Regions from separate parts of the Agrobacterium sp. 22-3639C2 genome, predicted to be linked through region 2. Evidence: predicted binding sites of a transcription regulator. Region 2 holds the regulator's gene; each other region holds the start of a gene.
What was found. Region 2 encodes LexA, which represses DNA repair genes until DNA is damaged. Its sites were predicted from a motif close to TGTTCNNNNTGTGTTCNG; they were not measured.
Positions count from the first base shown of each region.

Region 1: the regulator LexA is predicted to act here: its motif matches at 2,198-2,215, upstream of ACQZ6D_RS26330 (ImuA family protein).
Region 3: the regulator LexA is predicted to act here: its motif matches at 2,660-2,677, upstream of uvrA (excinuclease ABC subunit UvrA).

Region 1 covers NZ_JBNWDB010000008.1:24,226-28,391, forward strand. The annotation lists gene ACQZ6D_RS26325 (Y-family DNA polymerase) at 1-1,464, opposite strand, end outside; gene ACQZ6D_RS26330 (ImuA family protein) at 1,385-2,137, opposite strand; gene ligD (non-homologous end-joining DNA ligase) at 2,420-3,481, shown strand; gene ACQZ6D_RS26340 (SOS response-associated peptidase family protein) at 3,537-4,166, shown strand, end outside.
Region 2 covers NZ_JBNWDB010000001.1:382,272-386,437, forward strand. The annotation lists gene ACQZ6D_RS01880 (ComEC/Rec2 family competence protein) at 1-908, shown strand, start outside; gene ACQZ6D_RS01885 (glutathione S-transferase family protein) at 925-1,608, opposite strand; gene lexA (transcriptional repressor LexA) at 2,047-2,769, opposite strand; gene ACQZ6D_RS01895 (VOC family protein) at 2,980-3,861, shown strand; gene kdsA (3-deoxy-8-phosphooctulonate synthase) at 3,861-4,166, shown strand, end outside.
Region 3 covers NZ_JBNWDB010000001.1:488,528-492,693, forward strand. The annotation lists gene ACQZ6D_RS02430 (MarC family protein) at 3-632, shown strand; gene ACQZ6D_RS02435 (HPP family protein) at 756-1,904, shown strand; gene ACQZ6D_RS02440 (single-stranded DNA-binding protein) at 1,970-2,545, opposite strand; gene uvrA (excinuclease ABC subunit UvrA) at 2,811-4,166, shown strand, end outside.

The DNA.
Region 1 (4,166 bases), on a different contig from region 2:
ATCGATGCCATCACCGGAGCGAAACACCCAGAGGCGCTCGCCGGCCTCGTCTTCGATGACGAAATAGTCCCGCACCGCCTCCATCTCCGCGTCGCGCTGCCACCACTCGCCAAAGATCCGCTCGGGCCCGTCGGCCCGCTTGACCTTCCGCCGCTTGCCGCGCCAGGTGATCGAAACCGGCGGGCGGTCCGGTAGCAAGGCGATTGCCTCGATCAGCTCCGGACGGGCCAGCAGCCGGACCGGCCGGCGCCAATGGCTGACCCAGGTAACCTCGACCGGATCGGCAGCAGGACTGATGCGCTGGACGGAGCGCTCTGGAACGTCGGAGGCAACCGGTGCCACCCGATAGACGCGCTGCCCGCGGTTGCCGTAGATATCGATCAGCGGCGTCACGTCCTTCACTTCCTCCTCGACCAGCGAGGAGGATTTCTGGCGCTCCTCCAGGGGCTCAGCCATCACCGCGACCAGAGTGAGCTTTTCGATCCCGAAGCCCGGCTCGATCTTCTCCGTCCGGTCGCGAAACAGCTTCGTCAGCCAGGCGACGTCGCGCACCGGCTTCACGGTGCCAGCGCGGATCGCCTGCCGTGTGCCATCGACCTTGTCGACGATCAGGTCGGCGCGCCGGACACCAAGGCCGCGCCTTTGCAGCTCCTCGATCAGTTGCACGACCAGCCGGCCGACATATTTGTTGATGGTTTCGGCAGCACCGATCGGTTCGGCGAAGGCGCGGCTCACCTCGATCAGCTCGGCGGTGCGGATCGGATCGATCGGTTCGCAGGCGCGGCCAAACATCTGGTCCAGCCGCCGGCCAATCTCGGGGCCGAAACGAAGGGTCAGCGGCGCGCGCGGCGTGTTGGCCAATTCGCCGACGGTCTGGAAGCCAAGCGTGCGCAGATCGCTGATGACTTTCCCGGGAAGGCGCAGCAACGATATCGGCAGCTTCTCGACGGCGCGGACGGTCTCACCTGAAGGCACTATGACCGTTTCGCGGCTGATGGCACGGGCGCAGGCGTGTGCTGCACCCCAGGTGTCGGCGATCGCGACCCGGGGAGTGAGTTTCCTTGCTAGGAACTGATTGGCGATCTTCGTCACCATCGGCAGCTCTCCGCCCTGCAAGTGATCGGCACCCTCTGTGTCCATGACGATCCCATCGATCCCATCGACCGCGACGATCGGGGAATAAAGCGTCAGCGCCCAGAGGGTGATGCGTTCGAGCGCTGCGGCATCCATAGCAGGATCCGCATCGACCAGCATCAGGCCGCGAAACAGCGCCTGTGCTTTCGCAGCCGGCATGCCGACATGAACGCCGGCTTGTCTGGCGGCTGCGTCGGCCGCCGATACCCAGCGTTTCGAGCCGCTCCTGGCGATCACCGCGATCGCCTGTTCAGGCGGAATGGATGGATCGGCGCGACGAATGCGATCCGTCGGCAGATCCGGAAGATAGATCGAGACAACCCTTGTCATCGCACGCCCTCACGAGAAACTCAGCACATTCACCCGCTTTCACGCGCATCAATTCCAGCAACCATTGGGCCCTCCCCACACCCGGCACTGGCAAATCCTCCGATGGCATCACGCTCACCCGCCACCGCGTGGTCGACGCCGTCGGCTGCCCGAAATCATTGGCCTCTGTCTGCCGCCTCCAACGACGCACAGCCAATGCCATTGTCCCCGTGCGCTCGGCCGCCAGCTGCAGGCGGCGCGAGCTGACCATCGGCAGGCGAACGAGTTCACCGACGACGGCGCCGAGCCCACCAAAGGACAGCCCCTCCTCCATATTGGCGAGCACGTCTTCCTCCTTGTCGGACTCGACGAAGATTATCCGGTCGTGATGCAGTCCGACCTGCGCAAGCGCGGGGAAAAACAGATCTGGTCGCGTCAGACACCACACGATCGGCCCCTTCGTCCGTGCCGCTATGCCGGCTGCAAAAAGAGCAGCGGCCGCACCATCGACGGTGCCCGATCCACCACCGGCAAATTCGTGAAGCGCGCCATGAGCAAGGCCGCCGCCAGGCAGAACCCCATCCATCTCCGGCACGCCAAATGGCAACCAACCGGCTTTTTTCGCCGTGCTGGTTTCGAGCAATGCAATACGCTCCCGCAGATCGCAGATTACCCTTTCGCGGGCAGCAGTCATTGTTCACGGCTCCCTTCAAGGTCGTGTTGGCAGGGCGACTTCATGTCGTGCAAATGTCAATGTTCTGTTTTTGTTCCCATATGAGAAAGGAGTCAAGGCGGCAAAAACGTACGAGTATTGTTCCGAACATTAGAAGTTCGAGATTCTTCATGAGAATCAGGTGAATAGCTGCGACCAAGAAATTTCGCTGGCTTCTGCAGTCTTATCTCCTGATCGGTGAATAGCGGGGACAATATAGGGATAGTCACAGTATTATTAAGGTTTTTCTGATGAACTGGCCGGATGACGAGGCCTCCGAGATCAAAACCCCTCCTTCGCGACACCGAGCCGCCGATCCGCTCAAAGCCGCGCAGGAAGCGTAATCCAGCTCAACCACAGCTCCTCTTCGATCCCATACCTGATCGCGTCGAGCCGGCGCTGGCCCTATTGAAGGCTAAGCCTCCCACCGGAAACGAATGGAGTTGGGAGCTGAAATGGGATGGCTATCGCCTTGCGGTCCATATCGAGCCCCAGCGGATCCGGATCCTTACTCGCGGCGGCCACGACTGGACACATCGGTTTCCGGCCATAGAGCAGGCCGCCCGAGCGCTGGGGCCGGCGACGATGATTATCGATGGGGAAGCCGTCGTGCTCGACGATGAGGGGCGGCCGGATTTCGGGCTGCTGCAGCAATCGCTGGGTGCATTCGGCAAACAAGCTGGCAGGCGCGCCTCCCACGCCGTTCTTTACGCTTTCGATCTTGTTTATCTGGATGGGCACGATCTGCGCGGTGTTGAATACCGTTCGCGCCGACACCTTCTCGAGGACACGATAAACGGCCCAACGAATGAAGCCAGCGCCATTCGGATATCAGAAACATTCGATGCCGAGCCAGCTGTCCTGCTTGAGCATGTCTGCCGCCTCGGCCTGGAAGGCATCGTCGGCAAGCGCCTCGATCAGCCCTATCGTTCGGGCCGGACCGGGGATTGGGTAAAAGTCAAATGCATCCAGAGCGAGGCTTTCTTCATCGTCGGCTATGAGAGGTCCGCATCGTACCCAGCCGGCTTCGGCTCGTTAGCGCTCGCCGCCTACCGCGATGGCGATCTCGTCCACGTCGGAAGCGTCGGCACGGGCTTCAAGGGAGCCGAGATCATCCGGTTGCGGAAGATACTGGACACGCTGCGATGGAAGCGAAAGCAGCCGCCCCTGCCCCATTCCGGAACTGCCGACATTGTCTGGGTCCAGCCTACCCTGATCGCCGAGATCGAGTTTCGCGCCTGGACATCGGACGGGAAACTCCGTCATCCGTCGTACAAGGGCCTGCGGGAACGGCAAGACAATGCCGACGTTTACCAGCTCGACTAGCGAAACAAGCGACATGCGCTAGAGTAGCCGTATTTGGTCGAGCGGAGGGGGTCGCATGTGTAATCTCTATCGGATGGAGGACAAGGACTGGGTTTCAAAATGGGCTCAGGACGCCGAGAGCCTCATCAACCTCATGCCAGCCTATCAAATGAACCCCGATCAGATGGGACCGATTGTCCGCAACACCGCTGATGGGAGGAAACAATTGGCACATGCGCGATGGGGTCTTCCCTCGCCGCGGTTCACCTTGGAAAAGGCCGCCAAAGCCAAGGCCGAAAAACTGAAAGCCAAAGGGAAGCCCGCCGATCTTGAAGAGCTCATCCGCATGGAGGCGGACCGCGGCACGACCAACGTCCGCAAGCTCACCTTCCCACACTGGAAACGATGGTTTGGTGTTGAGCACCGATGCCTCGTCCCGGTCACCAGCTTCGCCGAACCCGATCCCGCCAGCCAGCAATCCGGGGGGAACGTGCCGAACGCCTGGTTTGCACGGGACGAGGAAAAGTCGCTGATGTTCTTCGCCGGCATCCATGTCCCGCAATGGCAGAGCGTCCGCAAGGTGAAGGATGGGCCGACGACCGACGACCTCTATGGGTTTTTGACCACTGATCCCAACAATCTCGTGAAGCCTATCCATGAGAAGGCGATGCCTGTTCTTCTCCTGACCGAAGAGGAGACCGAGGTG
Region 2 (4,166 bases):
CCATGCTGCTGATGCCCTTCGGGCTCGATGCGCCGTTCCTGAAGATCATGGGTTATGGCATGGCACTCGTCATCGAGGTTGCAAACGAGGTGGCCTCCTGGGGCGGCAGCGCAGCGACTGGGCGTCCGCACGGCTGGTTTATCGGTTTGGCTTCGGTGGGTTTCCTGCTGCTGACATTGCTGCGCAGCCGGCTTGCGCTTCTTGGCATCCCGTTTCTGCTCTTCGCCTTCGGTGTGTCGGCAGTTACGGCCTATCGTGATCTGCCGGATCTATTGATTCACGAGGACGGCGACTTGGTGGCACTCCTGGAGGACGGCAAGGTCTCAACCACAAAAGCCCGTCCGCAGGGCTTCGTTTACGGCCAGTGGCAAAGGGCGCTGCTGCTGCCGGAAAAAACCGTGCCGCCAGATTTTATAAATGGTGAGAGCATGGCAAATACTGCTGGTTCTGACTCGAGATCGAAACTGTCGCCGGAAGACATGGCTGTCGTGGTACGCGAGATGACGGCGGCGCTCAAAGACGCCAAAGCTGGCGTCTTCACCTGCAGGAAAGACATATGGTGCGTAGCGAGCGCCGCAAGCGGAGAGTGGATCGTCGTTCTGGAAGATGGCCGCTTCGCGGGAAAAGCCTGCGATATTGCCGATATCGTCGTTGTTTCCCGCAGAACCTCTTTTTCTAAGTGCCGCTCGGGTGCACTCCTGCTCAGCCGTGACATCTTGCGGCGTCTCGGTTCTGTGGAAATAGATTTTGCCGACAAGAGGGAGGAGGGTGTGGCGAGCGGGTTGCGCGCCGCAATCGCCGGAACGGACAGGCCCTGGAGCCAGCACCGTTATTACGACTGGAAAAGCGGACGTTTCGACCGTGATCTGCCGCAGCCCATCGTCCGGCTGCTGGCGGCGTCGCAATGACCGCCGTCAGCATGGATCATCGGGCCTTGGCGCGCAAATCTTCAGTCAATTCGCCGATCCCGCCAACTTCCTCTTCATGACCAGCGTCGCGCCAGCTCTCCTTCAAACCGGCCTCGTACCATTCTTGCATGGCAGGTAGGGCGAGCAGCCGGTCGCAATAGGCTTTCGCTGCTGGCGAAAGATCCGCGCTGCCATAGGTCTGGAAACGGAATGCAACCGGGCAGAAGAAAGCATCGACCGCCGTGAACTTTTGACCGGCAAGATATGGCCCGCCGAATTTTGTGAGACCCTCGCTCCACAACGCATCGATCCGCTTTATATCGGCTTTAAGCCCGGAATCGCCGCCCCTGGGTTTGACCCGAATGCCCACCGACATGGGATAGAGATTGCGCAGCGAGGAAAAGCCGGCATGCATCTCACTTGCGGCCGAACGCGACCAGGCCCTCGCATGCTTGTCGCTTGCCCAGACGCTCTGGTGTCTTTCAGCAAGATATTCGACGATCGAAAGCGTTTCCCAAACCGTCATACCCTCGTCGACCAGGCAGGGCACCTTGCCCGTCGGCGAAAAGGAGGAGAAGGAGACGCCTTCGCCGAACGGAATGAGCTTTTCATCAAAGGCGATACCGAGCGTGCGCATCAATACCCACGGCCGCAGCGACCATGAAGAATAGTTCTTGTTGGCTATATAAAGATCGTACATGGCGTATCTCCCGGATATGACGCGTATTTCTACACCTGCCAAGCGTTCACGGAATATCGAAAATTATCCATGGCTCCCATAAACGCCGTTGATGAATGGTGATGTGGGGTCACTGAGAGCGCGCCTTGCGATAAGTCACCCTTTGGTGACCACTAAACTGACTGCGCAACACGACAGAACAACGTCGCTAAAAAACAGCGGATGGGATCGCTTCGACAATTACAGCGAACAGCCCATTCGCCACCACGCCTGTAGCGAAACCGAAGCATCTTTATGGAGCAGGAACTTAGTTTGGAAAGGGCAACGCGCATAGGCTGAATGGCGCATATCCTCGTGCACCCGCTAAAGCACGCCACGTTTGGAAACAGCCAAACCATATATAGGCGCCATCTTCACGATGACGCCTAATGTAAAGTGAGCACGTTCGGTTCGATAAGATCAATGGTAGCGGCGGATCAGCCCCACCAGCTTGCCCTGAATTTTCACCCGGTCGGGCCCGAAAATACGGGTCTCATAGGCTGGGTTTGCCGCCTCGAGCGCAATGGAGGCACCCTTGCGGCGGAAGCGCTTCAGCGTGGCTTCCTCGTCATCCACCAGAGCCACAACGATATCCCCGGGATTGGCGGTGTTGCCGTTGCGGATGATGACTGTGTCGCCGTCGAAAATGCCGGCCTCGATCATCGAATCACCCTTGACCTCAAGAGCGTAATGTTCGCCCGTGCCAAGCATGTCTACTGGCACGGCCACATCATGGGTGTTGTTCTGAATGGCGGAAATCGGCACGCCCGCAGCGATGCGGCCCATGACCGGCACGGTGACAGCCCCGCCCAGATCGTTGGCCGGCGTCTTGGGGGCAGGGGCCGGTTCCGGCGTTTTGGGTTTGCCAAGGCTGCCTTCGATAACGCTTGGCGAAAAGCCGCGCTGCGGCCTTGCGCCCGGCGTATAAGCCTCGGGCAGCTTGATGACTTCCAGCGCCCGAGCTCTATTCGGTAGCCGACGAATGAACCCGCGCTCTTCGAGAGCGGTTATCAGGCGGTGGATGCCGGATTTCGAAGCAAGATCGAGTGCGTCCTTCATTTCATCGAAGGAGGGCGGCACGCCGGACTCTTTCATTCGTTCATGAATGAAGAGAAGCAATTCCTGCTGTTTGCGCGTGAGCATGAGGAAAACACCCTTTAGAATCGTAGTGGAAGTCGCGAAACAAATACAGAACGAACACTATATGTTCCATATGTGTTCTGCAATCCCCTAAAATTTCGTGAAGGTGCCATTTATTGCTGTGATGATTTGCCTCATAGCACGCAATTGTGCTTTTGTGCGGTCAAAACCGTCCCGGCATGCTCCGGGCGGAAGGCCAGCAGGATACATGTCATGACGAAACCCTATAGCGTTGACCATCTCGTTTTGCCCGTGGAAGTCATAGGCGTCGCCGTGAAGCGCCTCGTCAGTCTTGGCTTTACGGTTGCGCCGGAGGCTCTGCACCCTTTCGGCACCCAAAATGCCTGCGTATTTTTCGCCGATGGCACCTATCTGGAGCCGCTCGCAATTGCTGATCCGGCTAAATATAATGCGTCAATAGAGGGGGGTGATGTGTTCACCGGCAGGGATGTGGCCTTCCGGCAACGGGACGGGCAGGAGGGTTTTTCGGCTCTTGTCGCCAGGACTAAAGACGCCTTGGTTGACCATGAGCGGTTTCGGGCAGCCGGCCTTTCGGCGGGCGATGTTTTCGAGTTTTCGCGGCCTGTTCGGATGCCGGATGGCTCGCAAGGCGAGGCGGCGTTCCGGCTGGCTTTTGCGGCAAGCGGGGCGGCCGCGGATTTCTTTTTGTTCAGTTGTCAACGGCTTCAAGCCCTTCCGGGCGATCGCACCATGCTTGAGCGCCACGCCAATGGTGTCACCGGCCTGAGTGAAATCGTCCTGTTTACCGGCGGCGATGCGAAGGTGGCGGGCCTGATCGAGACGGTGTTTGGCTGTGAAGGTAAATGGTCTCCGCGCGGTGATATGGTTTTCGCGACCGGCAATGCCAGCATCAGATTGACCGGAAAACCGCCTTTCGGCGGGCAGGCCCTGAGTGCTCAGGATGGCAACGAAGGCGGATTGCGCGGCGCGGGCATCGTCTTTTCGTCACACGATCTTGCCGTGACAGAGGCGGTGCTTGCTGCTAATGGCGTGTCCTGCGCAAAAGCGGACGGCCGTCTGGTGGTGCCCGCAGCACCCGGTCAGGGCGTTGCCTTCGCCTTCGAGGAAAAATGATGAGCGTTACGAACAATCTTAAAGTCACTGCCGGCGACGGCGCCAGCAAGGTTTCCTTCTCGAATACTGAGCGGTTTTCGCTGATTGCCGGTCCCTGCCAGATGGAAAGCCGCGAACATGCCTTCATGATCGCTGGCGTCCTGAAGGAGCTTTGCGACAAGCTGGGAATAGGGCTTGTCTACAAGTCCTCTTTCGACAAGGCGAACCGCACTTCGCTTTCCGGAAAACGCGGCATCGGCCTGGATAACGCGATGCAGGTTTTTACCGATCTCAAAAAGGAATTCGGTTTTCCTGTTCTGACCGAC
Region 3 (4,166 bases), 110 kb from region 2:
GAATGGCCAGCAGCGAAACGCTCATCAACGCGCTTACAACACTTCTGGTCACGCTCGATCCGCCCGGTCTCGCGCCCGTATTTCTCGCACTCACGGTTGGAGTGACGCGCGACCAGCGCGCCCAGGTGGCCCTGCGCGGTTCGATCATCGCCTTCGGCATTCTCGCCATCTTCGCCCTGTTCGGTCTCACCATCCTCAACCTTCTCGGCATTTCGCTGGGTGCCTTTCGCATCGCCGGTGGCCTGCTGCTGTTCTGGATTTCCTTCGAGATGATTTTCGAGAAACGCCAGGAGCGCAAGGAAAAGACCTCGGAGATCGCCATCACAAAGGACCATCTGCATAATCTGGCGGTCTTTCCGCTCGCCTTGCCGTTGATCGCCGGGCCTGGCGCCATTTCCGCGACCGTGCTCCTGGCGGGAACGATGAAGACGACGCTCGAAATGGTCGTGCTTATTCTCATCCTCGCCTTCGCCATGGCCCTCGTCTACGCCACCCTGATCGTCTCGGAACGCATGGACCGTTTTCTCGGCAATACCGGCCGCGCGATCCTGACAAGGCTGCTCGGCGTCCTTCTTGCCGCGCTTTCCGTGCAGTTCGTAGTGGACGGCATAAAATCGGCCTTCGCATTCTGACGACCATCGGTTCACAACAAAATGCCGCAACCGGCCGGATTTGCGAAAAATCCGCCCTTTGAATCCGGCTCCTGCCTCGGTTAAAAGACGCGCATCTTTTTTCCGCATCAGAAAGCTCTCTCCATGCGATCCACGCTGCGCCGCCTCATCCCGGATGCCGCTCCCGTCAGTAACCGGGAAAGGCTGCGCGCTGCGGCGGGCGCCTTCGTCGGCATTTCGCTGACCGGACTTCTGGGCAGCCTTGCTTTCCGCTTAGACCCTAGCCTGCCCGCCATGATCGCGCCGATGGGCGCCTCGGCGGTGCTTTTATTCGCCGTGCCATCCAGCCCCCTTGCGCAGCCCTGGTCGATCCTCTGCGGCAACATCGTGTCGGCTTTCGTGGGCGTGACGGTGGCTCTACTCGTTCCGGATATTTTCCTTGCCAGCGCGCTTGCCATAAGCCTTGCCATTGCTGCCATGATGGCGCTGCGCTGCCTGCACCCGCCCAGCGGCGCGGTGGCGCTGACGGCCGTTCTCGGCGGTCCCGCCGTGCATGGTCTCGGCTATGGCTTTATTCTCTGGCCGGTCGCCGGAAACTCGCTCATCCTTCTCATCCTCGCGCTCGTTTATAACAATGCCACCGGCCGCGCCTATCCGCACGGCCTGAGGTTGGGAAAGGCCAGCCACGGCACGGCAGACCCGACGCCGATACAGAAAATCGGCTTTTCCTCAGCCGATCTGGACGAGGTGCTGAAGGAATATGACGAGGTTCTCGATATTGATCGCGATGTGCTGGAGATGATTTTGCGCAAGACGGAATTGCGCTCCTGGCGCCGCCGCGCCCTCCATCTCGATTGCGCCAGCGTCATGTCGCGCGATGTGGTCGGCGTCGCCCCGGATGATAGTCTGCGCCACGCCCATTCACTGATGCGCAACCGCCATTTCAAGGCTCTGCCCGTGACCAACGACAGGGCCGAAATCCTTGGCATCGTCACTCAGACGGATTTTCTTGAAAAGGCTAGCTGGAGAAACGGCCGCCCTTCCATCGGTTTCCTGCAGCGCCTGCGCCTTATTCTCTCAGGCACAAGCGCACCCAACGATACCGTCAAGGATATCATGACATCGCCTGTTAGAACCGTGCAGCCGGAAACGGCGATCGAGGAAGCAATCATCCGCTTTGCGGAGGAAGGCCTGCATTACCTGCCGGTGATCGACGCCAACGGCAAAATGGTGGGTATTCTTTCGCAGTCCGATGTCATGGTTGCGATGCTGGCGGACAAAGCCGCGGCATAGGTCGTCGCGACCTTGAAGCGGGCAACCGGTTCGACCGGCCCCCGCCCCGTCAATCACGGTCCCGATCAGAACGGGATATCGTCGTCCATGTCACTGGAGAAGCCGCCGGAAGGCTGGCTGCCGCCACGCGAGGCACCGCCGCGGGCCGCCGGCTGCTGGTCGTAACCGCCACCGTAGTTACCGCCGCCGCTGCCATAATCTCCACCGCCGATGTCGCCACCGCTGCGGCTGCCGCCGCCACCTTCGCCGCGACCGTCGAGCATCGTCAGCGTGGAGTTGAAGCCCTGCAGTACCACTTCGGTTGAGTAACGGTCGTTACCGGTCTGGTCCTGCCACTTGCGCGTCTGCAGCTGGCCTTCGATATAGAGCTTGGCGCCCTTTTTCACATATTGTTCGACAACCTTGCACAGGCCTTCGTTGAAAACGACGACCGTGTGCCATTCTGTCTTTTCCTTGCGCTCGCCGCTGTTGCGGTCCCGCCACGTCTCTGAGGTGGCGATGCGCAGATTGGCGATCGGACGGCCGTCCTGCGTCCGGCGAATTTCGGGATCGGCGCCAACGTTCCCAATCAGAATTACCTTGTTTACGCTACCAGCCATCTCGTCATCCTGTCCGCCAGCCATCGTGACCGGCAATTGCATTTCAAAAAATCCCGCACACAATAACCATCGCCGCCCGCAAAGGGCACCGCAACGGGGAACAATCCACAGCGAATAATCCCGACTTTCTCAGAGAGTATATTCGCACTTGCAATTTGTTCCTTTTTTGTTCTATTAAATCACGAAATTCGAGTCAAGTGAGCCGAAAAGCCATCGATCGATAGGGAATAAACCTCGACACGTCCGGTTGCGTCACTACATAAGGACGCGCCGCCATCAGGCCTGTTAATTTTGTCCGAGCTTTATCATGAGTGAACTGAAGACGATTTCCATCCGTGGTGCCCGTGAGCATAACCTCAAGGGTATCGATCTGGATCTACCGCGCAATAAGCTGATCGTCATGACCGGGCTCTCCGGCTCGGGCAAGTCGTCGCTCGCCTTCGACACAATCTATGCCGAGGGCCAGCGCCGTTATGTCGAGAGCCTCTCGGCCTATGCGCGCCAGTTCCTCGAAATGATGCAGAAGCCGGATGTAGACCGCATCGAGGGGCTTTCTCCGGCGATTTCCATCGAGCAGAAAACCACCTCGAAGAACCCGCGCTCCACGGTCGGCACGGTCACGGAAATCTACGACTATATGCGCCTGCTGTTTGCGCGTGTCGGTGTGCCCTACTCGCCGGCGACGGGCCTGCCGATCGAGAGCCAGACGGTCAGCCAGATAGTCGACCGTATCCTTGCCTTCGAGGAAGGCACGCGCCTTTATATTCTCGCGCCGATCGTGCGCGGCCGCAAAGGCGAATATAAAAAGGAACTCGCCGAGCTGATGAAGAAGGGCTTCCAGCGCGTCAAGGTGGATGGCCAGTTCTACGAGATCGCTGACGTTCCCGTCCTCGACAAGAAGTACAAACACGATATCGATGTGGTGGTGGACCGCGCCGTCGTGCGCCCGGATATGGCAGCACGCCTTGCCGACAGTCTCGAGACCTGCCTCAAGCTCGCCGACGGGTTGGCAGTGGCCGAATTTGCCGACAAGCCCCTGCCGCCGGAAGAAACCTCGGCTGGCGGCTCCGCAAACAAATCGCTCAATGAGACCCACGAGCGTATGCTGTTTTCGGAAAAATTCGCCTGCCCGGTCTCCGGCTTCACCATCCCGGAAATCGAGCCCCGGCTTTTCTCCTTCAACAATCCCTTCGGCGCCTGCCCCACCTGTGACGGTCTCGGCTCGCAGCAGAAGGTGGACGAAAACCTGATCGTGCCCGAACCTGCACGCACCCTGCGGGATGGCGCGATCGCCCCCTGGGCCAAGTCGTCTTCCCCCTATTACAACCAGACGCTGGAGGCGCTGGGCAAGGCCTTCGGTTTCAAGCTGTCGAGCAAATGGACGGACCTTTCGAAAGAGGCGCAGCACGCCATTCTTCAGGGCACTGACGACAAGATCGAGTTCAACTATCAGGACGGCGCGCGCTCCTACAAGACGGTGAAGAATTTCGAAGGCATCGTTCCCAATCTGGAGCGTCGCTGGAAAGAGACCGACAGCGCCTGGGCGCGCGAGGAAATCGAGCGTTATATGTCGGCGGCCCCCTGCCCGGCCTGCGCCGGCTATCGCCTGAAGCCGGAAGCGCTCGCCGTCAAGATCAACAGAATGCACATCGGCGAAGTCACC